3 regions of the Streptomyces sp. NPDC127097 genome follow, and region 2 is predicted to be linked to each of the others. Evidence: riboswitches for the same ligand, from Rfam matches in the RefSeq annotation. Region 2 holds a riboswitch; each other region holds the start of a gene.
The links. A riboswitch is a leader RNA that binds a small molecule or an ion and turns the genes downstream of it on or off. The one in region 2 is predicted to bind cobalamin.

Region 1 (10,081 bases), on a different contig from region 2:
AGGACCGGATCGACTGGCGGCCCAAGGACTACTGGCCGTCCGGCACCAAGGTCTCCGTGAAGGGCGCGCTGTCCGGTATCAACTCCGGTGACGGCGGCTGGTTCGCGCGGGACTACAACTTCGGCTTCACCATCGGCGCCGACCACAAGGCCGTCATCGACGTCCCCTCGCACACCATGACGATGTACGAGAACGGCAAGAGCGTCGGCACCATCTCCGGCTCCGCGGGCTCCCCGCAGGACCCGACCCGCGGCGGGGTGCACACCGTCCGCAGCAAGAACGCGGCCGAGACCATGGACTCCGCCACCATCGGCCACGGCAGCGAGTGGATGCTGGACTCCAAGTGGGTCACCCACCTCACCGCCTCCGGGACGTTCCTGCACTCCGCCCCGTGGAACAAGTCGATCGGCGTGGAGAACAACAGCCACGGCTGCTTCGGCATGACCACCTCGGACGCCAAGAGGGCCTACGACTTCCTGACCATCGGCTCCACGGTCGAGGTCAAGAACACCACCAACACCAACAAGACCGACGTCGGCAACGGCCTGGAGGTCTGGCAGGAGAGCTGGCAGCAGTGGCAGCAGCGCAGCGCGCTGCGCTGACCCGGCCCGCGCTCCCGCGGTAGCCGAACGGACGCCGCCGCCTGACTGCTCAGGCGGCGGCGTCCGGCTTTGGGGCGACCCGCGTTGCGGCGTCCGGTCAGCGGATGTCGCTCGTCGTACGGCGGTGGGTGGAGCGCCGGTCCTCGATCTCGGCCCAGCGGTCGCCGTAGACGTTCTCGATGACGCCCGGCTGCCGCAGGAAGTCGTGCGGGAAGCCCAGCGGCACCTCGCTGGTCCGGTCGAGCCGGTCCAGCGCGTCGGCGTCCAGGGTGAGGTCGACGGCGCCGAGATTGTCGCGCAGCTGGCTCTCCTTGGTGGCCGCGATGATCGGAATGATGTTGCCGGGCCGGCTGCGCAGCCAGGCCAGGGCCACCTGTGCGGGGCTCCAGCCGCCCTGCTCGGCGACCTCCAGCACCGCGGTGAGGGTCTCCTCCTCAAGGTGGTTCGGGGTGGCGCCGTCGTCCGCGGTGGCCAGCCGGCCGGTCTCCCCGCGGCGGTACTTGCCGGTGAGCTTGCCGGCCGCGAGCGGTGCCCAGGCCAGCACGGCCAGATCGAAGGCGCGGGCCTGCGGCAGCAGCTCCCGCTCCGGCGTCCGCTCCAGCAGGTTGTAGCGCAGCTGCGAGCCCGCGAACGCGGTCCAGCCGCGCAGTTCGGCAAGGGTGTTGGCCTGCGCGATCTCCCAGGCGGGCCAGTCGGACACCCCGATGTAGAGCACCTTTCCCGAGCGCACCACGTCATCGAGCCCCCGCATGACCTCCTCCACCGGCGTGAAGTTGTCCCGGGCGTGCACCCACAGCACATCGAGGTGGTCGGTGCGCAGCCGGTCCAGGCTCGCCTCCACCGACCGCACCAGGTTCTTGCGGTGGTTGCCCGCCGCGTTCACATCGCCCTGGTGGGTCATGCAGGTGTACTTGCTCGCCAGGACGAAGCGGTCCCGGCGGCCTTCCAGCAGCCCACCGAGGATCCGCTCGGAGGCGCCGCCGGTGTAGATGTTCGCGGTGTCGATGAAGTTGCCGCCCGCGTCCGTGTAGGCGTCCAGGATCCGGCCGCTGGTGTCCTCGGCGGCGCTCTGGCCCCGGTCGTCGCCCATGGTCATGGCGCCCAGGCTCAGCTCGCTCACCCGCAGACCGGTCCTGCCGAACAGTGTGTAGCGCACGAGGTTCCCTTCGTTCAGCGACAGCGGTAAGTCGTGCGCCCACGCTAGGAGCTGGAGCGCACTCCAGGGCAAGCCACGGCACCGCGGGCGGGGGCGCGTTGCCGTCCCGGCGGTGGCCGATGTCACCTATGGGAGGTCCGGTGGCGGTGTCCCCCGCGGGCGGCAGCGCCTAGGCTGGCGCGTGCAACTGGTTCGCCCTGCCCGCCAGGCAGGCGCGTCGCAAGAGGGAACCCGGTGGAATTCCGGGACTGCCCCGCAGCGGTGAGTGGGAACGACCGCCGTCATACGCACTGGGCCCGGCCGGGTCTGGGAAGCGACGGCCAGTAGATGTCCGCCTTCGGCGGATGTGCCCGCGAGTCCGAAGACCTGCCAGTGCCCCCGCGCGACCGGTGTGCGGGGTGATCTCGGTGACCTCGAGGGCGGGTCGGCGGACACATCGGGCGGGCACGGCCGGCGGAAGAGCGCCGGGTCCCGCCGGGTTTGCCGTTCCTTCGCGCCCCCGACTGTCCCGTGGTCCATGGAGACAGACTCGCGAAGGAGAGTTCCGTGACCAGCAGGTCCGCAGCCGCGGCAGCACGAGCGACCGTGCACGGCTACCCCCGTCAGGGGCCGAACCGTGAACTCAAGAAGGCCATCGAGGGCTACTGGAAGGGCCGCGTCGGCGCCGACGCGCTCCGTACCACCGCCGCCGGTCTGCGCCGCGCCAACTGGCGGCAGCTCGCCGAGGCCGGCGTCCATGAGGTGCCGACCGGCGACTTCTCGTACTACGACCACGTCCTGGACACCAGCGTGATGGTCGGCGCGATCCCGGCGCGGCACCGCGCCGCGGTGGCCGCCGACCCCCTGGACGGCTACTTCGCGATGGCCCGCGGCACCCAGGACGTGGCGCCGCTGGAAATGACCAAGTGGTTTGACACCAACTACCACTACCTCGTCCCGGAGTTGGGGCCGGACACGGTCTTCGCCGCGGACTCCGCCGCGCAGGTCGCCCAGCTGACCGAGGCACTCGGCCTCGGACTCGCCGCGCGGCCGGTCCTCGTCGGGCCCGTCAGCTACCTCCTGCTGGCCAAGCCCGCGCCCGGCGTCGCGGCCGGCTTCGATCCGCTGACGCTGCTCGACCGGCTGCTGCCCGTCTACGCCGAGGTGCTCGCCGATCTGCGGGCGGCCGGCGCCCGCTGGGTGCAGCTGGACGAGCCGGCGCTGGTGCAGGACCGCTCCCCCGCCGTGCTGAACTCCGCGGCCCGCGCCTACCGGGACCTCGGTGCGCTCACCGACCGCCCGCAGCTGCTGGTCGCCTCGTACTTCGACCGGCTGGGCGAGGCGCTGCCGGTGCTGGCCAAGGCGCCCGTCGAGGGCCTGGCGCTGGACTTCACCGGCCCCGCGGCCGGCAACCTCCAGGATCTCGCGGCGGTCGGCGGGCTGCCCGGCAAGCGGCTGGTCGCCGGCGTCGTCAACGGCCGCAATATCTGGATCAACCACTACGAGCAGTCGCTGGCGACCCTGGGCACGCTGCTCGGACTGGCCGAGCGGGTCGATGTGTCGTCCTCCTGCTCGCTGCTGCACGTCCCGCTGGACACCGGGGCCGAGCGGGACATCGACCCGCAGATCGCCCGCTGGCTGGCCTTCGCCCGGCAGAAGACCACGGAGATCGTGACGCTGGCGCGCGGTCTGTCCCGGGGCACCGGCGCCATCGCGGCCGAACTCGCCGCCAGCCGCGCGGACCTGGCCTCCCGGGCGGGCTCGGCGCTCACCCGTGACCCGGCGGTGCGGGCCCGCGCCGCGGCCGTCACCGAGGCCGACGGCCGCCGATCCCAGCCGTACGCCGAGCGGTCCGCCGCCCAGCGCGCGCACCTCCGGCTGCCGCTGCTGCCGACCACCACCATCGGCTCGTTCCCGCAGACCGCCGCGCTGCGCACGGCGCGGGCGGAGCTGCGGGCCGGGCGGCTGGACGCCGAGGGGTACGAGGAGCGGATCTCGGCGGAGATCCGCGAGGTGCTGGCCTTCCAGGAGAAGGCCGGGATCGACGTCCTGGTGCACGGTGAACCGGAACGCAACGACATGGTCCAGTACTTCGCCGAGCAGCTGACCGGCTATCTCGCCACCCAGCACGGCTGGGTGCAGTCCTACGGGACCCGCTATGTCCGGCCGCCGATCCTGGCCGGGGACATCTCCCGTCCCGAGCCGATGACGGTGCGCTGGACCCGCTATGCCCAGTCGCTCACCGAGCGGCCGGTCAAGGGCATGCTCACCGGCCCGGTCACCATGCTCGCCTGGTCCTTCGTCCGCGACGACCAGCCGCTGGGTGACACCGCCCGCCAGGTGGCGCTCGCGCTGCGCGACGAGGTGAACGACCTGGAGGCGGCGGGCACCTCGGTCATCCAGGTCGATGAGCCCGCGCTGCGCGAGACGCTGCCGCTGCGTGCGGCCGGCCACGCCGCGTACCTGGCCTGGGCCACCGAGGCGTTCCGCCTCACCACCGGCGGGGCCCGTCCGGACACCCAGATCCACACCCATATGTGCTACGCGGAGTTCGGTGACATCCTCCGGGCCATCGAGGACCTCGACGCCGATGTCATCAGCCTGGAGGCGGCCCGCTCCCATATGCAGGTCGCCACGGAGCTCGCCACGGCCGGCTACCCGCGCGAGGTGGGGCCCGGGGTCTATGACATCCACTCGCCGCGCATCCCGGACGTGGCCGAGGCAACGGCCTTGCTGCGCAAGGGACTTGCCGCGATTCCGGCCGAGCGGCTGTGGGTCAACCCGGACTGTGGTCTGAAGACCCGTGGCTGGCCGGAGGTGCGGGAGGCCCTGGAGAACCTGGTCACCGCGGCCCGGGAGGTCCGCGGCGGGCTGCCCGGCGGGGCTTCCTGACGCCGTGCGGGCCGGGGCCGGCACCCGTGGGGGCGCCGGTCCCGGCCCGTCGTGGGCGGCTCAGCCGGTGATGATCGCCGGGTCGCTCACACCGACCTCGCCGGTCTCCACATGGCCGGCGAACCGGCGCAGGAAGGCGGGGTCGGTGTCAGAGGTGACCGACAGGTCGTACCAGCGCTTGCTGGCCCGCAGGTCGACCGACTTCTTGACGGTGGCGCCCGCCCGGACCGGGTAGGTCTCGGCGGGGCCGCCGTAAGCCTGCGTGACGGTGAGGTGGCAGTCGGTGCGGCCGGGGTTGGTCAGGGTGAGTACGACGCGGCCGGCCGTCTTGTCATGGCGGGCGGTCACCTCGGGCCCGGTCTTCTTGCCGTTGCCCTTGAAGGTGCGCAGGAAGCCGTTCGGGCCGTGGACGGACAGGTCGTAGACGTCCTTGGAGTAGGACGTGTTCCAGGTGTCGGAGATCTTCTTGCCGGCCTCCGTGGTGTACGTCCAGGGGCCGTCGGTGCGGTTGCCCGCGGTGACGGTGAAGCAGGCGCCCGCCTTGTCGCCGCTCTTGAAGGTGAGGGTGAAGCGGCCGGTGGACGGGGTCGCGGACCCGTCGACGAGCGGCTCGTACGGCAGCGGGCGGGCGGGGCGGGAGCCCGGCTCCTGCTTGGGCAGCACGGGGTTGGCCGGCGGCTTCGGCACATAGCTGTCGTGCCGCTCCTTGTCCGGCGGCTGGTAGCCGTCGGTGGCGGGGAGCGAGGCCGGCTTGGTGTTCTCCAGCCCGAAGTCGAAGGCGGAGGTCAGGTCGCCGCAGATGGCGCGCCGCCAGGGCGAGATGTTCGGCTCGTGGACGCCGAAGCGGCGCTCCATGAAGCGGATGATGGAGGTGTGGTCGAAGACCTCGGAGCAGACGAAACCGCCGGTGCTCCAGGGTGAGACGACGAGCATCGGGACGCGCTGGCCGAGGCCGTAGGGACCCGCGGAGTACTTGGCGTTGCCGCCGAAGCTGTCGAGCGTGGTGTCCACGGTCGACAGGCCCTGGTCGGCGGAGGCCGGCGGGAAGGGCGGCAGGACGTGGTCGAAGTAGCCGTCGTTCTCGTCGTAGGTGATGAACAGCGCGGTCTTGCTCCACACCTCGGGGTTGGAGGTGAGCGCGTCCAGCACCTGGGAGACGTACCAGGCGCCGTAGTTCGCGGGCCAGTTGGGGTGCTCGGAGAATGCCTCGGGGGCGGCGACCCAGGAGATCTTGGGCAGCTTGTCGGCCTTCACATCGGCCTTGAGCCGGTCGAAGTAGCCGTCGCCCTCCTTGGCGTTGGTGCCGGTGCGGGCCTTGTCATAGAGCGGGTCGCCGGGCTTGGCGTTGCGGTACTGGTTGAAGAAGAGCAGGGAGTTGTCGCCGTAGTTGCCGCGGTAGGCGTCGTCGATCCAGCCCCACTTGCCGTCCGCGTCCAGGCCGTCACCGATGTCCTGGTAGAACTTCCAGGAGATCCCGGCCTTCTCCAGCCGCTCCGGGTACGTCGTCCAGTCGTACCCCTCCTCCTCGTTGCCGAGGACCGGGCCGCCGCCCTTGCCGTCGTTGCCGACGTGACCCGTGTACATGTAGTAGCGGTTGGGGTCGGTCGCCCCGATGAACGAGCAGTGGTACGAGTCGCAGACGGTGAACGCATCGGCGAGCGCGTAGTGGAACGGGATGTCCTTACGCGTCAGATGGGCCATCGTCCCGGCGGTCTTGGCGGCGATCCAGTTGTCGTACTTGCCGTTATTCCATGCCTTGTGGCCGCCCGCCCAGTCGTGGTCGAGGCCGGCGATGAACTGCATGCCGAGGTCCTCGGCGTCCGGGTGGTAGGGCAGCACCTCCTTGTCGCCGTCCGGCTGGTGCCAGACGGACTTCCCGCTCTCCAGGACGAGCGGACGCGGGTCACCGAAGCCGCGTACGCCCTTGAGCGAGCCGAAGTAGTGGTCGAAGGAACGGTTCTCCTGCATCAGGACGACGATGTGCTCGATGTCGTTGATGGATCCGGAGCTTCGCTTGGCGGGGATGGCTGCGGCACGGGCGATGCTGCTCGTCAGGGCCGAGGCACCGGCGGTGGCGCCGGCGATCTGGAGAAAACGCCGGCGATTCAATTCAGGCATGGGGCTGGGAACCTCTTCGCTTGTGGGGGAGTTGCCGAAATGACGGGTGTTGGTGTGCGGTTGTGTGAGGAGTGGTGCGGAACCACGGTCAGCAGAGTGTTCCAAGAGGAACGAGCGCCAGGGAAGGGGGGGTGTCGCAGGTATGGCACATCGGGGTACGTGCGACGAACTCCCTGGTCGGCGACGTCGTACAGCCACCCGCGAACATTTCACACAAGGGGGAATAATGAGACAGGGTAAGGATCAGGCCGTGGCCGGGGACGGCGGGACACCGCTGCCCGACGAGATCGCGGCGGGCAACGCCGGGCAGGCCGAGACCTGGAACGGGGACGACGGACGGTACTGGGTCCAGCAGCGGGAAAGGCAGGAGGCACGGTATCGCCTGCTCACCCCGCACTTAATGGCGGCGGCCGGGATCCGGGCGGACAGCCGGGTGCTGGACATCGGATGCGGCAGCGGCGGGACCAGCCTGGAGGCGGCGCGGGCCGCCGCCGAGGGGTCGGTGCTCGGCGTCGATGTGTCGGCGCCGATGCTGGCCGCGGCCCGGAAGCAGGCCGCGGGCTCCGGACTGCCGCAGATCACCTTCGAGCGAGGGGACGCCCAGGTCCATCGCTTCGAGGACGGCGCCTTCGACATCGCGATCAGCCGTTTCGGGGTGATGTTCTTCGCCGACCCGGAGGCGGCGTTCGCGAATATCGCCCGAGCGCTGCGTCCGGGCGGACAGTTGGCGTTCCTGTGCTGGCGGAGCCTGCGGGACAATGCCTATCTGACGGTGCCGATGGACGCCATCGCCCCGTATGTACAGCTGCCCGAGCTCGATGCGCCCGGCGCCCCGGGCCCGTTCTCACTCGCCGACGCCGACCGGATCAAGAAGCTGCTGGACAGCACGGGATTCGACGAGGTCACGATCAGCGCCGTCGACGAGCCGATGTGGATGGGCCCCGATCCGGACGACGTGGTGGCCTACCAACTCGACATGCCGGGGTCGCGCGCGATGCTCGCCGAGGCGAGTGCGGAAGCGCGGGCCAAGACGGTGACCGCGTTGCGGGATGCCCTGGCCGAACACCAGGGCTCCGACGGCGTCACGCTCGGCAGCGCGGCGTGGCTGGTGACGGCCCGGAGGCGATGACCGGCTCGACGGCCCGGATCCGGTGAGGGGCCGGGAGGGCGATCCCAAGGCGGGGCGGGCAGTCCGGCGGACCGGGAGGCGTCCGGTGGGGCGCCGGTGAGCAGATTCCCGAGGGTGATGCCGATACCGCAGATGGTGTTGTAGAGCCCGTAGTGGGTCGCGACCAGGCGGTTACCGGACAGCCGGACGATGGTGTCCGGGCGAGGCGCGACCGCGGTCGGCGTCAACACCTCGCCACTTCGTTGACGGCGCTTCGTTGGCGGCGGGTCAGACCAGCGACGCCTCGGACGAGGCCGCGGGAGTCTCGGCGCCGGTCTCGGCGACGGCTTCCCGTACGGGCTCGGCGAGCGGCTCGGCCGGCACGGGCGGCGGCACCGCCGGCTGGCCCTTCGCGTCGGGCACGCTGCGCAGCGGGGTGCGGCTGGTCAGCGGCGTCTTGCGGGCCGCCTCGACCCGGCGGGTGAACCAGATGACCTTGCCGTCCGGGGTGCCACAGGTGCCCCAACTGTCGCTCAGCGCCGCCACTCTGGAGAGCCCGCCGCCGCCCGCGCTGAGCAACTTCGGCAGCCGCGGCCCCTGGTCGGCGACGGAGGCCGTGAGGTGCCGGCCGGTCCAGCGGAGTTCGACGACGCACGGCGCGTCCGGGCCGATATGGCGATGGACGTTGGTCAGGAGTTCCGCCACTCCCCGGCATACGGGCGGGATATGCAGCTCAAGATCCCAGTACCGCAGGTGCGCGGCCAGAATCCGCTGGATCTGCGGCACACGCTCCGCCGAAGCATGCAGTTCGACCGTGTAGTGCCGGTCGCTGGGAAGTGTCATGTCGTGGCTCCTCACCGCGAGGCTCACGCCCTTCACCTCGTTGGACCAACGAACCCCGAAACACGAAGAGTGAGCAATAATCACGTATGGGTCATTTGTCATGGTGACCCGGCCGGGCGGGTTCCGCAACTGATCTTGGTTCAGTGGAGTCCGCCGGCCCGGCCCTCCCCCGGCCGGTCCACCAGCCGCGGCAGGACCTTGTCCGGGGTGAGCGGGAGGTCGCGGAACCGGACCCCGGTGGCGTGCCGGACGGCGTTGGCGAGGGCCGCCGCGGTGCCGACGATGCCGATCTCCCCGATGCCCTTGCTGCCCATGGGGTTGAGGTGGGGATCCTCCTCCTCCAGCCAGTGCGCCTCGATCAGCGGCACATCGGCGCAGGCCGGAATGTGGTACGAGGCCAGATCGCACTCGGCGAAGTCACCGAACGCGGGATCCAGCACGCTGCCCTCCATGAGCGCCATCCCCAGCCCCATCGTCATGCCGCCGATGAACTGGGAGCGCGCCGTACGGGAGTTGAGGATGCGGCCGGCCGCGTAGACGCCCAGCAGCCGCCGCGTCCGGACCTCTCCGGTGACGGTGTCGACCTGGACCTCGGCGAAGGTGGCGCCGAAGGCGTGCCGGGCGTACGGGGAGCCCTCGGCCGTCTCCCGGCGGGTGTCGGCGGCGGCGGTCAGCCCGTCGGCCGGGAGCGGTCCGACGTGGTCCCGGAGCCGGTGCCGCAGCGCCGTACAGGCTTTGTGGACGGCCCAGCCCCAGGACGCGGTGCCCGCGGAACCGCCGGCCAGCATCGCGGGCGGCAGATCGCTGTTGCCGATCTCGATCCGGATCCGCTCCTCGGGCACGGCCAGGACACCGGCGGCGAGCTGCGCGAGCACGGTGCGGGCGCCGGTGCCGATGTCGGTGGCGTTCACCCGGATGCGGAAACCGCCGTCGGTGGCGGCGTGCGCCTCGGCGGAGGAGGCGGCGACGTAGACCGGGTAGGTGGCGGCCGCGACACCGGTGCCCAGCAGCAGATCGCCCTCCCGGCGGACGCCGGGCCGGGGGTCCCGGGGCAGCCAGCCGAAGCGCTCCGCGCCCTCCCGCAGACAGCCGACCAGCTGACGGCTGCTGAAGGCGCGGTCGCTGTCCGGCTCGGTGTCCGGCTCGTTGCGCATCCGCAGGTCGACGGGGTCGATGTCCAGGAGGACGGCGAGTTCGTCGACGGCCGACTCCAGGGCGTACATCCCGGGGGCCTCGCCCGGTGCGCGCATCCAGGAGGGCGTCGGTACGTCGAGCGGGACGACGCGGTGCACGGTGCGGCTGTTCGGCGAGGTGTACATGACGCGCCCCGGGACCGCGGCCTGCTCGACGAACTCCGTGACGGTGGAGGTGTGGGTGGCCGCC
Region 2 (10,081 bases):
GTCCCGAGACCTCCGCGGCAGCATCCGATGCCCCCGGCCCGCGCCCCGCGTTCCTCGTCGGCACCTGCGGCGGGACGCCCGTCAGCTGCTCGCGCAGGGGGGCGGCCTTGCGGCGGGCGTCGCGTACGGACAGGGGGAGCGGGGACCAGTGGGCGAGGCGGCCGAGGGCCACGACCGGGGGGTGGACGGGGGAGACGGCCATGATGTCGGCGGGGGTGCCCATGGCCGGGGGCGCGCCCGGCGAGGGAAGGAGGATGACCTGGTCGGCGTACTGGACCACACGCTCCAGCCGGTGTTCGGCCAGCAGGACCGTGGTGCCGAGGTCATGGACCAGCCGCTGGAGGACGGAGAGCACCTCTTCCGCGGCGGCGGGGTCCAGTGCGGAGGTCGGCTCGTCCAGGACCAGGACCTTGGGGTGGGTGGTGAGGACCGAACCGATCGCCACCCGTTGCATCTGTCCGCCCGAGAGCGTGGTGATCGCGCGGTCGCGCAGCTCGGCCAGGCCCAGCAGGTCGAGGGTCTCTTCGACACGGCGGCGCATCACCTCAGGGGGGAGGCCGAGCGATTCCATGCCGTAGGCGAGTTCGTCCTCGACGGTGTCCGTGACGAAGTGCGCCAGGGGGTCCTGGCCCACGGTGCCGACGACATCGGCCAGTTCGCGCGGTTTGTGGGTGCGGGTGTCCCGGCCGTCGACGGTGACCCGGCCGTGCAGGGTGCCGCCGGTGAAGTGCGGGACGAGACCGCAGACGGCGTTCAGGACGGTGGACTTGCCGACGCCGGAGGGGCCGACCAGGAGACACAGTTCGCCCTCGGGGACGGTCAGGTCGACGCCCTGGACGGCGGGCGCCGCGGCATCGCCGTAGGTGACCGAGACCTGCTCGAACCGGATCACGGGGTGGGCTCCTTCGTACACGGATCGACATCACACGGATCGACATCAGAGGCACGGCGACGCCCACGGGACGCAGCACGGGACCCGGCCCGGTCCGCGCTCGACGGGAGTGGGGCGACGAACGCGGGCAGCAGCCCCACGAGAACGGAAACGGCCGGCCAGAGGGGGAGAACGGGGGTGGTGAGCGGGACGGCGGGCGGATGCAGCGCGGCCGGCGCATAGGCGTTCGCCCAGATCATCAGGGCGGCGACGGCCATGCCGGAGCCCGCGACCAGCCAGGCGCGGGCGCCCCACCGCTCGGGCCGGTAGCGGCTGCGCACCGAGCGGCGGCCCCCGAGCCACAGCCCGGCGAGCGCCGCCGCCAGCCCGGCGAGCAGCAGCGGCAGCCCGTAGCCGCTCCCGGTGTCCCCCAACAATCCGTAGGTTCCGGCGCAGACACCGAGCAGCCCGCCGAGGGTGAGCAGGGAGGTGAGGTGGCGTACGGCGGGCGGTACGTGGGCGCTGCGGCCGTAGCCGCGCGCGTCCATGGCCGCGGCCAGCGCCACCGAGCGCTCCAGCGCGCCCTCCAGCACCGGCAGTCCGACCTGGAGGAGTGCCTTGACCCCACGGTCGGGGCGCCCGCGCAGCCGGCGGGCGGCGCGCAGCCGCTGGACGTCGGCGACCAGGTTCGGGGCGAAGGTCATCGCCACGACAACCGCGACGCCCGCCTCATAGAGCGCACCGGGCAGGGACTTCAGGAGCCGGGCCGGGTTGGCGAGCGCATTGGCGGCGCCCACACAGATGAGGAGAGTGGCCAGTTTCAGTCCGTCGTACAGGGCGAAGACCATGCCCTCCGCAGTGACCCGGCCGCCGATCCGGACGCCCTTCGCCCAGTCCGGCAGCGGCACTTCGGGCAACGTGACGAGGGTGTGCGTACCGGGGATCGGCGAGCCGAGGAAGAAGGCGAAGACCAGCCGAATGACGATCACGACCAGCCCGAGCTTGACGAACGCGCCGTACGAGCGGGCCCACGGCGCGTCCGTACGACGTGCCGCGACGACATATCCGGCCACCCCCACCAGCAGCCCCAGCAGCAGTGGATCGGTGGTGCGGGAGGCCGCGGTGGCCAGGCCCAGCGCCCACAGCCACCAGGCGCCGGCGTGCAGCGCGGTGGTACGGGTCGCCTGCGGGGCGCTCATCCGCGCCGGCGGCGTGCCTGCCACACCGCTGCCGCACCCAGGGCGACGACGACCGCGGCCCCGCCGAGCAGTCCGGCGGACGGCCCTCCGTCGCCGCTTCCACCGCCCCCGTCGTTCCCGTCGGCACGGTCCTCCGCCGCTCCCGCGGACGGCGCAGCGGAGGACGCGGACCCCTTCGCCCCGTCCTTCGACCCGTTCACCGCCTCCGCGCACCCCGCCTTCGGATAGCCGGCGATGGCACACAGCAGGGCGTTGGCGTCGTAGCGCAGCGGCCGGGCGACCGCCGCCAGCGCCTCGCCCGCCGAGGCGTCCTCGGCCACCTGCGCACACTCCGTCCTGGCCGTCGGCGGCCGTTCGCCGCCGGGCGCGTCCGCCGCGGTGCCGAAGTCCAGCACGATGCCGATCCGCTTGCGGCCGTCCTTGGCGGGGGTGTCGCGGCAGATCATGTCGAAGTCGGCGGCCGGGCGCGGCTTGCCGGCCCCGGCGGAGTCGGCGCCGACGGTGAAGCGGAAGCCCTCGACCGCGCCGTCGGCCGGCCGCTGAGTGGCCGGCCCCTCGGTGGCATACGCCCAGGAGCCGCCCTTGCCGTCCCAGAACGACCAGTAGCGGTACTCCTGCGCCTGCGCGGGCCCAGCGGCCAGGCCGGTGACCGCACCGGCCAGCAGTACGGCGCCGGCGATCCTGGTCCGCCGCATCAGAGCTGGTTCTTCTTACGGCTGCTCAGCAGGAACCCGATGCCGGCGCCGAAGGCGAGGCCGACGCCGATGACCCACCACACCCCGATGCCGCCACCGTCCGTGGCGTCGTCGGCGTCCCCGGTGTCCTTCTGCGCCGCGGCGGCCGGCTTGGGGCCGGTGGCGTTGAGCGCGGCCACCAGGTCGGTGCCGCCGAAGGAACGCGGGTCGGTGCCGGTGGCGTGCGCGGCCAGCACCAGCTGGGCGTACGCCGCGGGCCCGTTCTGCTCGGCCCAGGCCGAGGCGTTCTTCTCCAGCCACTTCAGCGGCTTCGCGGCAGCGGCACCGTGCCCGCCGGCCGCCAGCGCCACCACGGCGTCGGCGGTGTTGCCGACATCGGGCTGCTTCTCGGCGCCCGGCATCGCGGAGAGCAGATGCTGTCCGTTCTTGTCGAGCTGCGCGACGAGGTAGGCGTCGCCGCCCGCCGCGGCCCCCGCCGGATCATCCTTCTTCGCGTCCCCGCCGTCCTTGCAGTTCAGCGGCTTGACCGGAGCGTTCGCCCGCTGGTCCGCGGGCGCGACGACGAAGCCCTTGCCGAGCACTCCGGTCGCGGCGGCCGCGGTGGCATCGGCGTTCGGGGCGGCGCCCTTGAGCTGGAAGGTGAACGCGCCGCGCTCGCCCTCCTTCGCGTCGCAGCCCAGCTGGAAGGTGAGCAGCCCGTCGTACGGGGTCTTGCCGCCCTTCTTGGAGGTCACGGACCGCGGCTTCTCGCCCGCCGCCGCGAGCGCGCCGATGACCACGGACGTGGAGTTGGCGTCGCTGGCCGAACCGGGCATCGAGCTCCAGCCGCCGTCATCGTTCTGCACCGATTTCAGCCAGCCCACGGCCTTTCGCACGGCGTCGCCGTGCCCGCCGAGCGCGGCCAGCGCCTGCACCGCGGCCGCCGTCTGGTTGGTGTCCCGCATGGTCTTGGCGTCACAGGGCTTGCCGGGCTCGGCACGGAAAGCGGTGAACGCGCCGTCGGCGCACTGCTGCCCGACCAGCCAGCGCACGCCGGACGCGGCCGGCCGCACTCCCACCGTGTCCTGCGCCAGCAGTGCGAGCGACTGCCGCCACACCCCGTCGTACTGCGGGTCCTTGGTGCCGTACAGGCCGTCCGGCAGCTTCTTGGGCGACGCGGACGGGGCGGCGTCGTCGGCGTACGCGGCGGGGGCAGCGGCCGTGCCCAGCACCGCCGCGGCCGCCAGCGCCGTGGCGGCGCGGCGCGCCAGGAAGGCGACGGGGTGCGTCAGGGGGGCCTGGTGAGCCATGGAAGCCATGGGGGCCATCGGGTCGGTGCCTCTCGGGTCGGGTCGCGGCGGTACACGCAGCCGCGCTCGGCCTGCCGCCCGCGCGGCGACCTCTTGGATCGCGGACGCGGTGGCACCGGGCTCAGCTCCGTATACCTCGACGGTGCCGCGCACCGGCCGTCCCTGTGGCGGACGGTTCCGGTGGCGGGAGCCTTGGTCGTGCCCCCTCGGGTGCTCCGGCTCGTACGGCCGTCCTGCCGGGCCAGCCGGCGCGGTACGGACGGGCCGTCCTCACGGTTGCGGGTCAGCGCCGGATTTCCACCGGCTTCCCCCGATCGGGTACGGATGAAGTTGTCCCGCACACCTTAACCGCCACCCGGCGGGCGCTCGCTCGCACGTACGAGCCGACGGAATCCGGCACGAGCCGGGCGGAGCGGCGCGCGAGCCGGGCGCGGGCGCTACACGGGCCGGGCGCACCGACGCCGGGTGCGAGAGGCCGGCCCCCCTCACACCGCCCGATACCGCACCGGATCCGACCCCGGCACCCACTCCGCCCGCCCCTGCTTCACCAGCCGGCGCAGATGGGCCTCGGCCTCCGAGACGGCGATATTGCGGGAGCCGTAAGGGATCTGCTCCCACGGACGGTTCCACTCCATGGCCATGGCGAGCTGCCAGACGGTGCGCGGTTCCTGGAGCAGGGATCCGAGCTGGGCCAGCCGCTCTTCGTGGTGGGCGATGAGCGTGCGCACCCGGCCGCCGGCGTCGGTGAACGCGTGCTGATGGGCGGGCAGCACCTCGGCGGGGCCGAGCCGCCCGACGCGTTCGAGGGAGTCGAGGTAGTCGCCCAAGGGGTCGGCGTCCTCCCCGGAGCCCTCCATGACGTGCGCTCCGGTCGGACCCCCCTCCTCGTCCGGGGCCTCGTACAGGCCGATGTGCGGGGTGATGCCGGGCAGGAGGTGGTCGCCGGAGAACAGCCGGCCGAAGCCGGGCGTCCGCGCCGAGGGGTGCTCCTCCTCCAGGTGGAGGCACACATGCCCGGGGGTGTGGCCGGGCGTCCAGATGGCCCGTACCCGGCGGCCCGGCAGGTCGAGCAGTTCGCCGGGGTCGATGCCGCGGTCCGGCAGCGCAGCCCGCCGGCCGGGCAGCTTCCGGCCGTTCCCGGTGGCGCGGGCCTTCCGCAGGGGCGCCAGATGGTCGTCCGGCGCGCCCGCCGCCGTGAGTTCGGCGAGCAGATGGTCGAGCCACTGGCCCGGTTCGGCCGCGCGGGTGCGGCGGACCACCGCGGTGTCGGCGGCGTGCATCGCGATCCAGGCGCCGGACGCCTCCCGGACCTTGGCGGACAGGCCGTGGTGGTCGGGGTGGTGGTGGGTGATCAGGACGCCGTGGAGGTCGGTGAGGGCGAATCCGCAGGCGGTGACGCCGGCGACGAGGGTGTCCCAGGAGTCCGGGTCGTCCCAGCCGGTGTCGATCAGCACCGGCCCGCGGTCGGTCTCCAGGAGGTGGACGAGGGTGTGGCCGAGCGGGTTGTCCGGGATGGGGACGGGGATGCTCCACACCCCGCCCTTGTGGTCGGTCACCTGCGCGGTCATCCCGGCCCCCTCTCGGTGTGGCATACACCCGGTACCCGGCCTCACTATAACTAGAACTGGTTTCAAAGCGGCTTGAAGTGCCCCTTCGGGTAGGGCGAGTTGGGATTCGGCCGACGCCGTGGACTCCTCCAACTAGAACTGGTATCAGTTCCTGAGGTGCATGGGCTGATGCCTCGTCAGCAACCACGCCCGAGGCACCTCCGAGGCACGTCCAAGGCACCTTCGAGGCACCCAGGCAACGACAGCGAACCGGCAGGGACCGCCGGAACAGGCGGCCGACCCGCAGGAGGCGGCAGCGATGAGCGACCTCGTCGAGCACGGAAAGCTCTACATAGGCGGTGAGTGGGTCGATCCGGCCGGCCGGGACACGATCGAGGTCGTCTCGCCGCACACCGAACAGGTCATCGGCCGGGTGCCGCACGCCTCGCGGGCCGATGTCGACCGTGCGGTGGCCGCGGCCCGTACGTCCTTCGCGTCCGGGGTGTGGGCGAACGCCCCGTTGGCGGACCGGATCGCGGTGGTGACCCGTATCAAGGACGCCTTCGCGGCCCGCAGCGAGGAGATCGCCAAGGTCATCAGCGCGGAGAACGGCACCCCGTTCACCTCCGGCGTCATGGTGCAGTCGCTGGCCGCGATGCTGGTGTGGGACGCGGCGCTCACGGTGGCCCGCGACTTCCCGTTCGAGGAGCGGCGGGGCGGGGTGCTGGGGCCGCTGCTGGTGCGGCGGGAACCGGCCGGGGTGGTCGCGGCCGTGGTGCCGTGGAACGTCCCGCAGTTCACCGCCGCCGCCAAGCTCGCGCCGGCGCTGCTGGCCGGCTGCTCGGTGGTGCTGAAGGTGTCACCCGAGACCCCGCTGGACGCGTATCTGCTCGCGGAGATCGCGACGGAGGCCGGGCTGCCGGCGGGGGTGCTGTCGATCCTGCCGGCGGACCGGGAGGTGAGCGAGTACCTGGTCGGGCACCCCGGCGTGGACAAGGTGTCGTTCACCGGCTCGGTGGCGGCCGGCAAGAGGGTCATGGAGGTCGCGGCCCGCAACCTCAGCCGGGTCACGCTGGAGCTCGGCGGCAAGTCCGCGGCGGTGATCCTGCCGGACGCGGATCTGGACGCGGCGGTGGCCGGCATCGTGCCGTTCGCCTGGATGATCAACGGCCAGGCGTGTGTGGCCCAGACGCGGATCCTCGCCCCGCGCAGCCACTATGACGAGATCGCCGAGCGGTTCACCGCGGCGGCCTCGGCGCTCACCGTCGGCGACCCGCTGGATCCGGCCACTGAAGTCGGCCCGCTGGTCGCCCGCCGTCAGCAACAGCGCTCGCTCGACTACATCGCGCTCGGGCAGCAGGAGGGCGCCAAGGTGCTGACCGGCGGCGGCCGCCCCGAGGGGCAGACCACGGGCTGGTATGTCGAGCCGACCCTCTTCGGCGAGGTCGCCAACTCCATGCGGATCGCCCGTGAGGAGATCTTCGGCCCGGTCATCTGTCTGCTGCCGTACGACGACGAGGCGGAGGCGGTACGGATCGCCAACGACTCCGACTACGGGCTCTCCGGCTCGGTGTGGACGGCCGACGTCGACCGCGGCATCGAGATCGCCCGGCAGGTGCGCACCGGCACGTACTCGGTGAACACCTTCAGTATCGACATGCTCGGCCCGTTCGGCGGCTACAAGAACTCCGGCATCGGGCGGGAGTTCGGGCCCGAGGGCTTCGGCGAATACCTGGAGCACAAGATGATCCATCTGCCGGCGGGTGCCTGATGGGGGACCGCTGGCGGGTGGTGGTGGACCGGAACGTCTGCATCGGGTCGGGGATGTGTGCCGCGGCGGCGCCGGACGGTTTCCGCCTCGACTCGGCGCGGCAGTCGCATCCGGTGGCGCCGGAGACGGACGCCGCCGAGAGCGTGCTGGCCGCGGCCGAGGGATGCCCCGTGGAAGCGATCACCCTCACCGTGGCCGACAGCGGCGAGGCGGTCTTCCCGCCGGAGGAATGAGCGACGGTGGCACGGCCGGTGAACGACGGCCCGGGGCGCGGGGCGGGAGCCCCGTGGCCGGGGCCCGTAGGGGGCGTGGGGCGGAGTCCCGTAGGGGGCCGGTGGGCCCCTTGCGGGCCAACTACCCACGGCGGAGGCGGGGTTAACGCGCGTGGGCCGACGAGGTGACACGGCCCCGCGCCCCGGGTGGTACGGGCCCCACGGCCCTGGCGGTACGGGCACCACGACCCTGGTAGTGCGGGCCCCGCGCCCTGGCGGTACGGGCCCAGGCCCTGGCGGCACGGCCCCACGCCCCCGGCGCTACGGGCCCCACCCCACTGCCCTCAGCGCTCCCGGCCCCCCGACCGGTTCCGCGACCGGTCTCCCGACCGATCCCCCGACGTGACCTCGATCAGCCGGCACACCGTCTCGATGTCTATCTTCACCTGGGCGATCGATGCCCGCCCCGACAGCCACGTGATCAGGGCCGAGTGCCAGGTGTGCTCGATGACGCGGACCGCGGAGAGCTGCTCGGGGGTGGCGGGGCCGTCCAGGCCCATCGCGTCGAGGATGATCGCGGTGGTCAGCCGGGAGACGGTGTCCACCTCGGGGCTGACGGAGCGGTCCGCGAAGGTCAGGGCGCGCACCATCGCGTCCGCGAGATGCGGCTCGCGCTGGAGGGCGCGGAACGCGCGCATCAGGGTCTGGGCCACCCGCGCGCCCGGGTCCTGCTCCGACGGCGGGCGCTTGCGCAGCGTCTCGTGCATGTGCTGGAGCTGGTCCTGCATGGTGGCGACCAGCAGATGCACCTTGGAGGGGAAGTAGCGGTAGAGGGTGCCGAGCGCGACGCCCGAGGACTCGGCGACCTCGCGCATCTGCACGGCGTCGAAGCCACCACGGGACGCCAGCTTGGCGCTGGTGTGCAGGATGCGGCGGCGCCGGGCCTCCTGACGCTCGGTCAGGGGAGGACTCGCGGGAAGGGTCGGTCTGGCCGCCTTGGATTCCGTAGTCATATTTCCCATTCCGTGGCATTCCGTCCGCGATGCGGCGAGTGCCGGTGGTGTGCTCGGCACAGCATGGCAGGGGGGCGGGTGGTGGCGCGAATCACCTGGTGCGGCTCTTTTCGCTTCGTTCTCGGCCGGTAGATTCGAAGCTCGGTGAACTGATCAGTAGCCAATAAGTTCTGAAACTTGTTCTAGATTACCGCCAGCGGTTACGCTCCGGCGAAAGTCCAGTGAGAAGGGGGCCGAGCGTGACCGCAGAGGCCGTCCAGGCAGCCGCGCCTCGCCCCGCAGAGGCCACCCCGGCCTCCGCCCCGACGAACGGCGAGCGTCCCCTGCGGATCGCGATGCTCACGTATAAGGGGAACCCGTTCTGCGGCGGCCAGGGCGTCTACGTACGGCACCTCTCGCGCGAACTGGCCCGTCTCGGCCACTCCGTCGAGGTCATCGGCGCCCAGCCCTACCCCGTCGTCGACGACGGGGTGACCCTGACCGAGCTGCCCAGCCTGGACCTCTACCGCCAGCCGGACCCGTTCCGTACGCCGAAGCGCGGCGAGTACCGCGACTGGATCGACGCCCTTGAAGTCGGCACGATGTGGACCGGCGGCTTCCCCGAGCCGCTGACCTTCTCGCTGCGGGCCCGGCGCCATCTCGCCGCCCGCCGCGGCCAGTTCGATGTGGTCCATGACAACCAGACCCTCGGATACGGCCTGCTCGGCGGCCCCGGCGCCCTCGGCGCCCCGCTGGTCACCACCATCCACCACCCCATCACCGTCGACCGCCGGCTCGACCTGGCGGCCGCCGGCGGCTGGAAGCGCCGGGCCTCCGTCCGCCGCTGGTACGGCTTCACCCGTATGCAGAAGCGCGTGGCCCGGCGGCTGCCGTCCGTGCTGACCGTCTCCGGCTCCTCCCGCCAGGAGATCGTCGATGACCTCGGGGTGGCCGCCGACCGGATCCATGTGGTGCATATCGGCGCCGACACCGACCTGTTCTCGCCGGATGCCTCGGTGCCCGAGGTGCCCGGCCGGATCGTCACCACCTCCAGCGCGGATGTCCCCCTCAAGGGGCTGATCCACCTCGTCGAGGCGCTCGCCAAGGTGCGCACCGAACAGCCCGACGCGCATCTGGTGGTCGTCGGCAAGCGCGCCGACGACGGGCCGGTCGCCGCCGCCATCGAGCGGCTCGGTCTGTCCGGCGCCATCGAGTTCGTCAAGGGCATCAGTGACCCCGAACTCGTCGACCTGGTGCGCAGCGCCCAGATCGCCTGTGTCCCCTCCCTCTACGAGGGCTTCTCGCTGCCCGCTGCCGAAGCGATGGCCACCGGCACGCCGTTGCTGGCCACCACCGGCGGCGCCATCCCCGAGGTCGCCGGCCCGGACGGCGAGACCTGTCTCGCGGTGCCCCCGGGGGACGCCGGTGCGCTGGCGGGCGGACTGCTCCGCCTGCTGGGCGACGAGACGCTGCGCCGCCGGCTCGGCGCGGCCGGCCGGGAGCGG
Region 3 (10,081 bases), on a different contig from region 2:
GGAGCGCGCCGACCTGCTCGCCCTTGGTGAAGCTGGTGGCGTCCGGGTCGCCGCCATTGACCCAGGCCGACTCCAGGGTGTTGACGGTCAGCCCCTCGTACGGCCGCAGCTGGGCGACCATGCCGTACATCCTGGGCCGCCGCTTCTTGTGGCCGGTGGCGGCGTCCCGGGCGGACTCGCGGTTGTAGTCCTGCGCCACCTCGGTCGCCACGTCCTTCAACTCGCCCCAGTTGGACGGGGCGCCGTGGCCGTACGCGCGCAGGATGTCCTTGCGGTAGTAGAGCAGCCCGGCGTCGGTGTTGAAGGGCACCCCCCACACCTTGCCGCCGTACTCGACCGTCTTGGCCACGCTGTCGAGGAAGTCGCCGTTCAGGGCCGTGGCCCAGGGACGGATCACGCCCGCCTCGGCGAACTCCGCGGTCCAGGCGACATCGAGGTTGAGCACGTCGTAGCCGCCGTTGCCGGACTGGCCCGCCGCCAGCAGCTGGCTGCGCTGGCCGTCGGCGGTGTCCGGGAGTTTCACGATCCGGACCGTACGGCCGGTCCGCCGCTCCCAGTCGTGGATCAGGTCCTGCCGGACGCCCGAGCTGCTGAGGTCGCTGCCGGTGGCGAGGACGATCGCGCCCTTCTCCGGGACGAGTTGCTCCCCCGGGGTGCAGCCGCTCGCCGCGAGCGTCAGGGCGAGACAGGCCAGGGCGGCGGGTGCGGCGGTGCGTGGTGCGGTCATCGGTCCCCCTTGGTGGCCGTGCCGATGGAGGCGATCCGTCCGGCGAGGGTGTCGACGGCCTGCGGGCCGCCGGGGACACACTGGCCGTGGGAGGCGTCGGCCAGCCGCTGGAGGGCGAAGGTGTCACAGCCGTTCTTGCCCAGCGCCAGCGCCAGGACGGGCACTTCGGGGCCCTCCTCGACGAGGGTGCCGAGGGTCCGCTCCACGCCCGCCGCGCGCGCCGGGCCCGCGCCGTCGTCCTGGTCGAGGATCAGCACGATGGCCTTGTTGGTGGCCGGGGACTTCTTCATCCTGCGCACCGCGCGGGTCAGTGCTTCCTCCATCGCGGCCCCGTGCTCGACCAGTTCGCCGCCCGCGATCCGGTTCAGCGCGGCCCGGCCCGGTGCCGGGTCGGCGCTGCCGGGCGCGACGAGCTCGCGCACCGCGTCGGCGTCGGTGGGGTGCGCGCGGTCCGGGAAGGCCCACAGGCCGTAGGTGTGGCGGGCGCCGACCATCTCCAGGACGCGCCCGGCCGCGCGCACGGCGGTCGGCAGCCGGCCGCCGTCGGCCATGGAGGTGGAGGTGTCGAGGAGGATCAGCACCTGGCTGGACTTCTGGGCCTTGTCGTAGCCGTCCAGTACCTGGGAGACCTGGTCCGGGTCCGCTCTGAAGGGGACGGTCGGGGCGAGGGGGCTGACGTCCGCGCGGCTGTCGAGCAGCGGTGAGCCCGCCCCCGGGCCGGTGCCGTGCACCCCGCGGTAGCCCTGGGCGGTGAGGGTGCGCTGGCCGCCGTCCGGGGCGCGCAGCCAGGTCGCGAAGCGGGCCACGGCGGCCTGCCGTGGGGTGGCGTCCCTGGTGCCGTGCCAGTCGACCCGGATCAGGGGGTGGTCGAGGGCGGGGACCTGCCGGGGGTAGTAGGCGACGTAGCGGTTGCGGAGCGGGAGCGGGGCGTCCAGGGCCGGGCAACTGCCGGTGGCGCGGCCGAGGTTGTAGTCGGCGAGGGACTTCTCCGAGACCAGGGGCGCGGACTTCGTACGGTCGACGGAGCCGGCGGCGTCCGCGTCGGGGCGCAGTGAACACAGCAGTTCGGTGCTGCCCGCGTACTGGCTGCCGGGGGCGGACAGCCGTTCCTCGGCGTGCCGGGCGAGGGTGAGGTCGGGCGCGCCGGACGAGGTGGCGTCCGCGCCGTCGTGGGCGAGGTAGAGGCCGAGGGTGTGCAGCAGTCCGGTGCCGGACAGCACCGGGCTCGGCCGCAGCAGCCGGAGGTCGCGGTGGGTGCGGTCGGTGCCGGTGAGCAGCTCCCGCCAGGAGGCGCCGGCCGGTTCGACGTCGTCCAGCCGGCGGGGTGCCGGGATGCCGACGACCAGGGGCGTGTAGGCGACCGGGGCGCTGTAGTGGAGCGTCGCCGGGGAGTTCTTGGCGGGCATCCCGCGGCGGGCCTCGTAGTAGTCGGCGGTGGATTCGGGGATCCAGATGTCGGGCTGGGGTCCGGGCCGGTAGAGGGGGTCGATGTCGTCCGGCCCGTCCTTGCCGGTGCCGTGGGCCTCGCCCTGCCAGCGGTCGGCGGCGGCGAAGCCCTGGTCGACCTGGTCCTTGGCGGCGGAGTAGACGGTGATCTGGGCGCGCCGGCAGCCGTCGGGGAGGTCGCCCTCGCCGTTGAGGGGCCGGGTGTTGGCGTCGGACATCTCGTAGCCGAAGGCCGCCTGGCGCAGCGCGGGTTCGGCCTCGGGCGCGGTGAGCAGCCGCAGTTCGAGGGCGGGCGGGCAGGCTTCGGCGCCGCGCGGGAGGTTCAGCAGGACGACGCCCGCGGTGGCCGGTACGGCGATGATCGCCAGCACCATCAGGATCCGGAACCAGTGCCGGAAGGAGGTGTTCAGCCGGCGCCGTAATCGGATCCGCAGCGGGGTGGGGGGCCGGATGCCTGGGGTGGCGAAGGACAGGATGACGTCGTCGACGGTGTTCTGCTTGGCCGAGCGGGGCTCCCAGACGTCGCCCATCGGGGTCCGCTCGCCCGCCAGTTGGTCCCGCAGCTCCCGGACCAGGTCCTCGAAGGTGACGAACCGCTTGCCGGGGATGCCCTGTTCCAGGATCTGCCGCAGGGCGCGGGTGAAGACACTGCCGCCGGTGGGCTCCTCGCCGCTGAAGATCCGGCGGTTGGGCTGGGCGGCCATCAGCAGCGACGTGGGGGTGCGGCAGGCGTGGAACGCCTCCCCGGCGTTGCCGGCGTAACAGCACTCCAGGACGATCACGATCCGGTCGGCCCGCGCGTTGTCCAGGTAGGACAGCACGGTGTCCTGCCAGGACACGGTTTTGTGCCGCCGTTCCGACGCACCGACCATGAGCTGGAGATTGCCGCCGTCCGGGCCGACCCGGCCGTGGCCGGAGAAGTACACCAGCAGCAGTCCGCGGGCCTCCTGGGTGACGGCGTCCAGGGCCTGTTCGACCTCCCAGGGCTCCTGGGGCCGGCAGATGACGACCTCGCCCTTGGTGAAGAGGTCGGTGCCGGGGGCGAGCAGGACGCGTTCGAGCTCCTGGGGGTTGTCCCGCACGGCGGGGAGCGGCCGCAGGTGGCGGTAGTCGTCGACACAGATCAGCAGCGCCCGGTTGACCTTGCCCCGTGCGTCGTATTCGGACATCCGGCTCAGTCCCCGGCGGTGCTGCCGCCCCCGTTCGCCGGGCTGCCCGGATCGGGGCGTTCGGGGGCCGGGGCGCCCGGTGCCGGGTCGCCCAGTGCGCGCAGTTCGCCGTCCCCGGCGCCGACCGCCACGGCGGGCCGTTCGCCGGTGTCACGTTCCTCCCTGCGGCGGCGCAGCCACTCGCGCAGGGCGATGGTCAGGCTCTTGGTGATCTCGGTGGCGACCGCGCCGACCACGACCAGGATCAGGTCGTCGACGCCGATGGCCATGTCGCCGGGGCCGTCGTCGCGCTCCCCCGCCGGCCGCAGTTCCCAGTCGTGCGACCGCCCGTTCAGCCAGGGCTCGCGCTCCAGCCACGCCTTGAGGTCCTCGACGTCCTGGTCAGGATTGTTCGTGCCCGTGATCCTGATACGGATCTCTTGACGGTCAGCGCGCTGCGGCATCCCCCGGCCCCCTTCCGGCGGCCCCTTCGCCGCCGTGCACCAGATAGTGACGCGGGATCAGGTGCGCGGGCAACCGTCCGTGACCCCCCAGCCACGCTGTGGCGTGCACCACAGCGCCTGCCACGGGGCAGCGTCGCAGGTCAAGGGTGAGTTGACGGCGTTCGCGGGGCGTGGTGGACTGCCGGAGCCAATCGGCGACAGCAGAGGAAGTCCGGTGCGAATCCGGCGCGGTCCCGCCACTGTCACCGGGGAGCGTTCCTCCAGCGAAGGCCACGGTCCGCCTCGCATACGTCGGATGATGTACGCGGGACTGGAAGGCCGGAGGACACGCCGATCCGGGAGCCAGGAGACTCTGGTCGCCGTCACGTCGAGCCAGGGCGCGGACCCTGAGTGAGGACATACCGCCATGCCCGGCCGCCCCTTGAGATCGCCACTGCCCGCCGCCGCAGGGCTCCTTCGGGGCCGGGCGGCACGTCACGGACACGCCCTGACGGCGGCCTGACCCGATGCGCGGCGAACACGCGGGATATGTGTGCGGCGCGGCCCTCGGCTTTCTCGGCGACCTGATCGCGGCGGATCCGCCGCGCGGCCATCCGGTGGCCGCGTTCGGCCGGGCCGCGGGCGCCGTCGAGCGCCGACTGTGGCGCGACCACCGTGGTTACGGGGCGGCTCATGCCGTGTTGTGCGCGGGCGGGGCCGCGGCCGGTGCGGCGCTGGTGGAGCGCGCCCTGCGGGGCGATGCTCCCGCTGCTTTGCTGTCGCTCCGTGGTGGCGGTGGGGTCGCGCTGACCGCGGCGACGGTCTGGGCCGTGCTGGGCGGCACCTCGCTGGGCCGGGAGGCGCGGGCCGTCGGCGGGGCGCTGACGGCGGGTGATCTGGACGTGGCACGGGAGCGGCTGCCGCATCTGTGCGGGCGCGATCCGCAGGCGCTGGACGGGCCGCAGATGGCCCGTGCGGTGGTGGAGTCGGTCGCCGAGAACACCTCCGACGCGGTGGTGGGCGCCCTGGTATGGGGTGCGTTGGGCGGGGTGCCCGGCCTGGTGGCGTTCCGTGCCGTGAACACCCTGGACGCGATGGTGGGGCACAAGTCGCCGCGCTACCGCCGCTTCGGCTGGGCCGCGGCCCGGCTCGACGATCTCGCCGGCTGGCCCGGCTCCCGGCTGACCGCCGCGCTGACCGTGCTCGCGGGCCCCGACCGGCGCGGTGCGCTGCGGGCCTGGCGGGCGGACGGCGGGGCGCATCCGAGCCCCAACGCGGGCCCGGTGGAGGCTTCGTTCGCGGGTGCGCTGGGCGTACGGCTGGGCGGCACGCTGGCGTACGGCGGGCGGGTGGAACACCGTCCGGTGCTCAACGGCGCGGCGCCGCCGGTGGCGGTGCCGGACATCGAACGGGCGGTGCGGCTCTCCCGCCGGGTGAGTGTGCTGGCGCTGGTCACGACGGTGGCGGCGCGGGCGGCCGTCGGCGTGGCGCGGGCGGCGGTGGCTCGGGGGACCGTGGCTCGGGTGGTGGCCCGGGGAGCGGTTGCTCCGCGGGCCGGGGGGCGCGGGCGTGAGGCGGGACCGGTATCCGGGCGTAAGGCGGGAGCGGTATGAGGCCGTCCGTTTTTTCCCCGCCGCCCACCCCCCTTCGGGGGGTGGGCGGGTGTAGTGACCCGAAGCGCAGGAGGAGGACCCGGTGAGCGGGCGGTTGAGGGCAGCCGGCGGGGCGGTCGGCGGTGGTCTGCTGGTGGCCGGGACGACGTCCGACGCCGGTAAGAGCGTGGTGACGGCCGGGATCTGCCGCTGGCTGGTCCGGCAGGGCGTCCGGGTGGCGCCCTTCAAGGCACAGAACATGTCGCTGAATTCCTTCGTCACGCGCGAGGGCGCGGAGATCGGACGGGCCCAGGCGATGCAGGCCGCCGCGGCGCGGGTGGCGCCGACCGCGCTGATGAACCCCGTGCTGCTCAAGCCGGGCAGTGACCGCAGCAGCCAGGTGGTGCTGCTGGGGAAGCCGGTGGGGGAGCTCAGCGCCCGGGGGTACTTCGGGGGGACGTCCCAGGGGAAGGCGCAGTACGCGGGCCGCCGGGAGCAGTTGCTCGGGACGGTGACCGACTGCCTCCAGGAGCTGCGGCGTACCCATGACGCGGTGATCTGCGAGGGCGCCGGCAGTCCCGCCGAGATCAATCTGCGGCGTACCGACATCGTGAACATGGGCCTCGCACGGGCCGCCCGTATCCCGGCGGTCGTGGTCGGTGACATCGACCGCGGCGGGGTGTTCGCCTCGTTCTTCGGCACCACCGCGCTGCTGTCCAAGGAGGACCAGGCGCTGGTCGCGGGCTATCTGGTCAACAAGTTCCGGGGCGATGTGACGCTGCTGGAGCCGGGCCTTGCGATGCTGCGCGGCCTCACGGGGCGGCAGACGCTGGGCGTGCTGCCCTTCGCGCACGGCCTCGGCATCGACGAGGAGGACGGACTGAGAGTGTCGCTGCGCGGCGCGGTGCGCGAGAGCGTGGTGGCTCCGCCGCACGGGGCGGATGTGCTGCGGGTGGCGGTCTGTGCCGTACCGCTGATGTCGAACTTCACGGACGTGGACGCACTGGCCGCCGAACCGGGCGTGGTGGTGCGGTTCGTGGACCGGCCCGAGGAGCTGGCCGACGCCGATCTGGTGGTGCTGCCGGGGACCCGGGGCACGGTCCGGGCGCTGGCGTGGCTGCGGGAGCGCGGTCTGGCGGACGCGATCGCCCGGCGGGCCGCCGAGGGGCGCCCGGTGCTGGGCATCTGCGGCGGCTTCCAGATGCTGGGCGAGCGCATCGAGGACGAGGTCGAGTCGAAGGCGGGCGTGGTCGACGGGCTGGGGCTGCTGCCCGTACGGGTGCGGTTCGCGGCGGAGAAGACGCTCGCGCGGCCGGCCGGCGAGGCGCTGGGCGAGCCGGTGGAGGGCTACGAGATCCACCACGGTGTCGCCGAAGTGACCGGCGGGGACGAAGAGTTCCTGGACGGCTGCCGGGCCGGCTCCGTATGGGGCACGCACTGGCACGGGTCCCTGGAGAGCGACGGCTTCCGCCGGGCCTTCCTGCGGCGGGTCGCGGCGGACGCGGGCCGGGCGTTCGTCCCGGCCCCCGACACCCGTTTCGGCGTGCTGCGCGAGGAACAGCTGGACCGGCTGGGCGATCTGATCGAGGAGCACGCGGACACCGGCGCGCTGCTGCGGCTGATCGAGGAAGGGGTGCCGGAGGGACTGCCGTTCGTGCCTCCGGGGGCGCCATGAGGGGTACGCACAGGACGAATACGGAGCTCAACGGCGACGTGGAGGACGACACAGCATGACGACCGCGCACAACACGACCCCGCAATACCCCTTCACCGCGGTGGTCGGGATGGCTGATCTGCGGCTCGCGCTGCTGCTGAACGCGGTGAGCCCCGCGGTGGGCGGCGTGCTGGTCCGCGGGGAGAAGGGCACCGCCAAAAGCACCGCCGTCCGGGCGCTGTCGGCGCTGATGCCGGCCGTGGACGTGATCAGCGGCTGCCGCTTCGCCTGCGCCCCGGCCGCGCCGGACCCCGGCTGTCCCGACGGGCCGCACGGGACGGGCGGCGTCGAGGAGCGCCCGACGCGGATGGTGGAACTCCCCGTCGGCGCCTCCGAGGACCGGCTGGTCGGCGCGCTGGACATCGAGCGGGCGCTGTCGGAGGGCGTGAAGGCGTTCGAGCCGGGCCTGCTGGCGGACGCGCACCGCGGCATCCTGTACGTCGACGAGGTCAATCTGCTCCATGACCACCTCGTGGACCTGCTGCTGGACGCCGCCGCCATGGGCGCCTCGTACGTGGAGCGCGAGGGCGTCTCCGTGCGCCACGCGGCCCGTTTCCTGCTCGTCGGGACGATGAACCCCGAAGAGGGCGAGCTGCGGCCGCAGTTGCTGGACCGCTTCGGGCTCACGGTCGAGGTCGCCGCCTCCCGCGAGCCCGACGAGCGGGTGACGGTCGTCCGCCGCCGGCTGGCCTATGACGCCGATCCGGCCGGTTTCGCGGCGGACTGGGCGGCCGAGGAGGACGCGCTGCGCGGGCGGATCGCCGCGGCCCGGGAGCTGCTGCCGCGGGTGACGCTGGGCGATGCGGCGCTCCGGCAGATCGCCGCGACCTGTGCCGCGTTCGAGGTGGACGGGATGCGCGCGGACATCGTGATGGCGCGTACCGCCACCGCGCTGGCCGCCTGGGCGGGGCGGACGGACGTCCTGGAGGAGGACGTGCGGCAGGCGGCGCTGCTGGCGCTGCCGCACCGCCGGCGCCGCAACCCCTTCGACGCCCCCGGCCTGGACGAGGACAAACTCGACCGGACGCTGGAGGAGTTCGGCGCGGACGAGAGCGCGGACGAGGGCACGGACGGCGACGACGACCCGGATCCGGACGGTCCGGACGGCGGCCCCGACGGGGGCGGCCCGGAGGGCGGCGGGCGTCCGCCGCAGGACGGCGGGCCGGAAGAGGCGCCGCTTCCGCCGGAGGCCGAACTCCCCCACCAGCAGGAGCGGGAGGCCCCACAGACCCCGCAGACCCCGCAGACCCCGGAGCAGGCCGAGCCGGAGAGCGCGCCTCAGGGGGGCGCGGCCGGGGAGAAGGCGGCGGTCGGGGCCACCGAGCCGTTCCGCACCCGGCGCCTGGACGTACCGGGCCTGGGCGAGGGCGCGGACGGCCGCCGCTCCCGGGCCCGTACCGCCCACGGCCGCACGACCGGCGCCCGCCGCCCGCACGGCGCCCTGGGCAAGCTGCATCTGGCGGCGACCGTGCAGGCCGCGGCGCCGCACCAGCGGGCCCGCGGCCGCAGCGGGCGGGGGCTGGTGGTGCGCCGGGACGATCTGCGCGAGGCGGTCCGCGAGGGGCGGGAGGGCAATCTGGTCCTGTTCGTCGTGGACGCCTCCGGTTCGATGGCGGCGCGGAAGCGGATGAGCGCGGTCAAGGGCGCGGTGCTCTCGCTGCTGCTGGACGCCTACCAGCGGCGCGACAAGATCGGCCTGATCACCTTCCGCGGCACCGGCGCCGAGCTGGCGCTGCCCCCGACGTCCTCGGTCGAGGCGGGTGCGGCCCGGCTGGAGCAGCTGCCGACGGGTGGCCGTACGCCGCTGTCCGAGGGCCTGCTGAAGGCCCATGAGGTGCTGCGGGTGGAGCGGATGCGGGATGCCTCGCGGCGGCCGCTGCTGGTGGTCGTCACCGACGGCCGGGCGACCGGTGGCCCGGAGCCCGTCGTCCGGTCCGCCCGCGCCGCCCGGCTGCTGGCCGGTGAGGGCACCGCGTCGGTGGTCGTGGACTGCGAGGCGGGCCCGGTGCGGCTGGGTCTCGCGGGCGAGCTGGCCCGTGAGCTCCAGGGCACCGCGATCACCCTCGACGAACTGCGCGCGGACAGTGTCTCCGCGCTCGTACGGACCGTGCAGGGCAACAGGAAGGCCGCGTAATGCCGCAGGGACAGCCGTCCGTCGTACCGAACGACGGGCTCACCACCCGCCAGCGCCGCAACCGTCCGCTGGTGTTCGTCCACACCGGCCAGGGCAAGGGCAAGTCCACCGCCGCCTTCGGGCTGGCGCTGCGCGCCTGGAACCAGGGCTGGCCGGTCGGGGTGTTCCAGTTCGTGAAGTCGGCGAAGTGGAAGGTCGGCGAGGAGCGGGCGCTGAAGGTGCTCGGGGAGTCCGGCGAGGGCGGCACCGTCGCCTGGCACAAGATGGGCGAGGGCTGGTCCTGGGTGCAGCGCGACATCGCCTCCAGCGAGGACGCGGCGCGCGAGGGCTGGGAGCAGGTCAAGCGGGATCTGGCCGCGGAGACCTACAAGCTGCTGGTGCTGGACGAGTTCGCCTATCCGCTGAAGTGGGGCTGGATCGACACCGAGGAGGTGGTGTCGGCGCTGCGCGACCGTCCCGGTACGCAGCATGTCGTCATCACCGGACGGGGCGCGCCCGAGGCGCTGCTGGACTTCGCCGATCTGGTGACGGACATGACCAAGGTCAAGCACCCGATGGACACGGGCCAGAAGGGCCAGCGGGGCATCGAATGGTGAACAGGGAGCACAGCGCGTGAGCGGCGGGTCGATTCCCCGGCTGGTGATCGCCGCGCCGTCGTCGGGCGCGGGCAAGACGACGGTGGCCACCGGCCTGATGGCGGCGTTCGCCGAGGCCGGGCTCACGGTGTCGCCGCACAAGGTGGGTCCCGACTACATCGATCCGGGCTACCACTCCCTGGCGACCGGCCGCCCCGGCCGCAATCTGGACGCCTACCTGTGCGGGCCCGGCCGGATCGCGCCGCTGTTCCTGCACGGTGCGGCGGGCGCCGATCTCGCGC

Region 1: it holds a riboswitch for cobalamin, as region 2 does, so the genes downstream of both, metE (5-methyltetrahydropteroyltriglutamate--homocysteine S-methyltransferase) here and ACFWJW_RS12620 (prenyltransferase/squalene oxidase repeat-containing protein) in region 2, are expected to answer to the same signal.
Region 3: it holds a riboswitch for cobalamin, as region 2 does, so the genes downstream of both, ACFWJW_RS34845 (cobalamin biosynthesis protein) here and ACFWJW_RS12620 (prenyltransferase/squalene oxidase repeat-containing protein) in region 2, are expected to answer to the same signal.

The regions. Positions count from the first base shown of each region.
Region 1 covers NZ_JBHXFI010000004.1:883-10,963, forward strand. The annotation lists gene ACFWJW_RS05215 (Ig-like domain-containing protein) at 1-602, shown strand, start outside; gene ACFWJW_RS05220 (aldo/keto reductase) at 700-1,758, opposite strand; cobalamin riboswitch at 1,945-2,132, shown strand; gene metE (5-methyltetrahydropteroyltriglutamate--homocysteine S-methyltransferase) at 2,305-4,629, shown strand; gene ACFWJW_RS05230 (phosphocholine-specific phospholipase C) at 4,690-6,747, opposite strand; gene ACFWJW_RS05235 (class I SAM-dependent methyltransferase) at 6,974-7,876, shown strand; partial or broken gene ACFWJW_RS05240 (MFS transporter) at 7,921-8,073, opposite strand; gene ACFWJW_RS05245 (ATP-binding protein) at 8,144-8,698, opposite strand; gene ACFWJW_RS05250 (xanthine dehydrogenase family protein molybdopterin-binding subunit) at 8,839-10,081, opposite strand, start outside.
Region 2 covers NZ_JBHXFI010000012.1:73,450-83,530, reverse strand. The annotation lists gene ACFWJW_RS12635 (ABC transporter ATP-binding protein) at 1-892, opposite strand, end outside; gene ACFWJW_RS12630 (CbiQ family ECF transporter T component) at 889-2,070, opposite strand; gene ACFWJW_RS12625 (SCO2322 family protein) at 2,067-2,765, opposite strand; gene ACFWJW_RS12620 (prenyltransferase/squalene oxidase repeat-containing protein) at 2,765-4,072, opposite strand; cobalamin riboswitch at 4,242-4,402, opposite strand; gene ACFWJW_RS12615 (MBL fold metallo-hydrolase) at 4,540-5,622, opposite strand; gene ACFWJW_RS12610 (aldehyde dehydrogenase) at 5,921-7,372, shown strand; gene ACFWJW_RS12605 (ferredoxin) at 7,372-7,605, shown strand; gene ACFWJW_RS12600 (TetR family transcriptional regulator) at 7,929-8,597, opposite strand; gene ACFWJW_RS12595 (glycosyltransferase family 4 protein) at 8,837-10,081, shown strand, end outside.
Region 3 covers NZ_JBHXFI010000079.1:10,431-20,511, reverse strand. The annotation lists gene ACFWJW_RS34860 (extracellular solute-binding protein) at 1-727, opposite strand, end outside; gene ACFWJW_RS34855 (caspase family protein) at 724-3,342, opposite strand; gene ACFWJW_RS34850 (hypothetical protein) at 3,348-3,785, opposite strand; cobalamin riboswitch at 3,988-4,138, shown strand; gene ACFWJW_RS34845 (cobalamin biosynthesis protein) at 4,292-5,377, shown strand; gene ACFWJW_RS34840 (cobyric acid synthase) at 5,460-7,031, shown strand; gene ACFWJW_RS34835 (putative cobaltochelatase) at 7,087-9,204, shown strand; gene cobO (cob(I)yrinic acid a,c-diamide adenosyltransferase) at 9,204-9,800, shown strand; gene ACFWJW_RS34825 (cobyrinate a,c-diamide synthase) at 9,817-10,081, shown strand, end outside.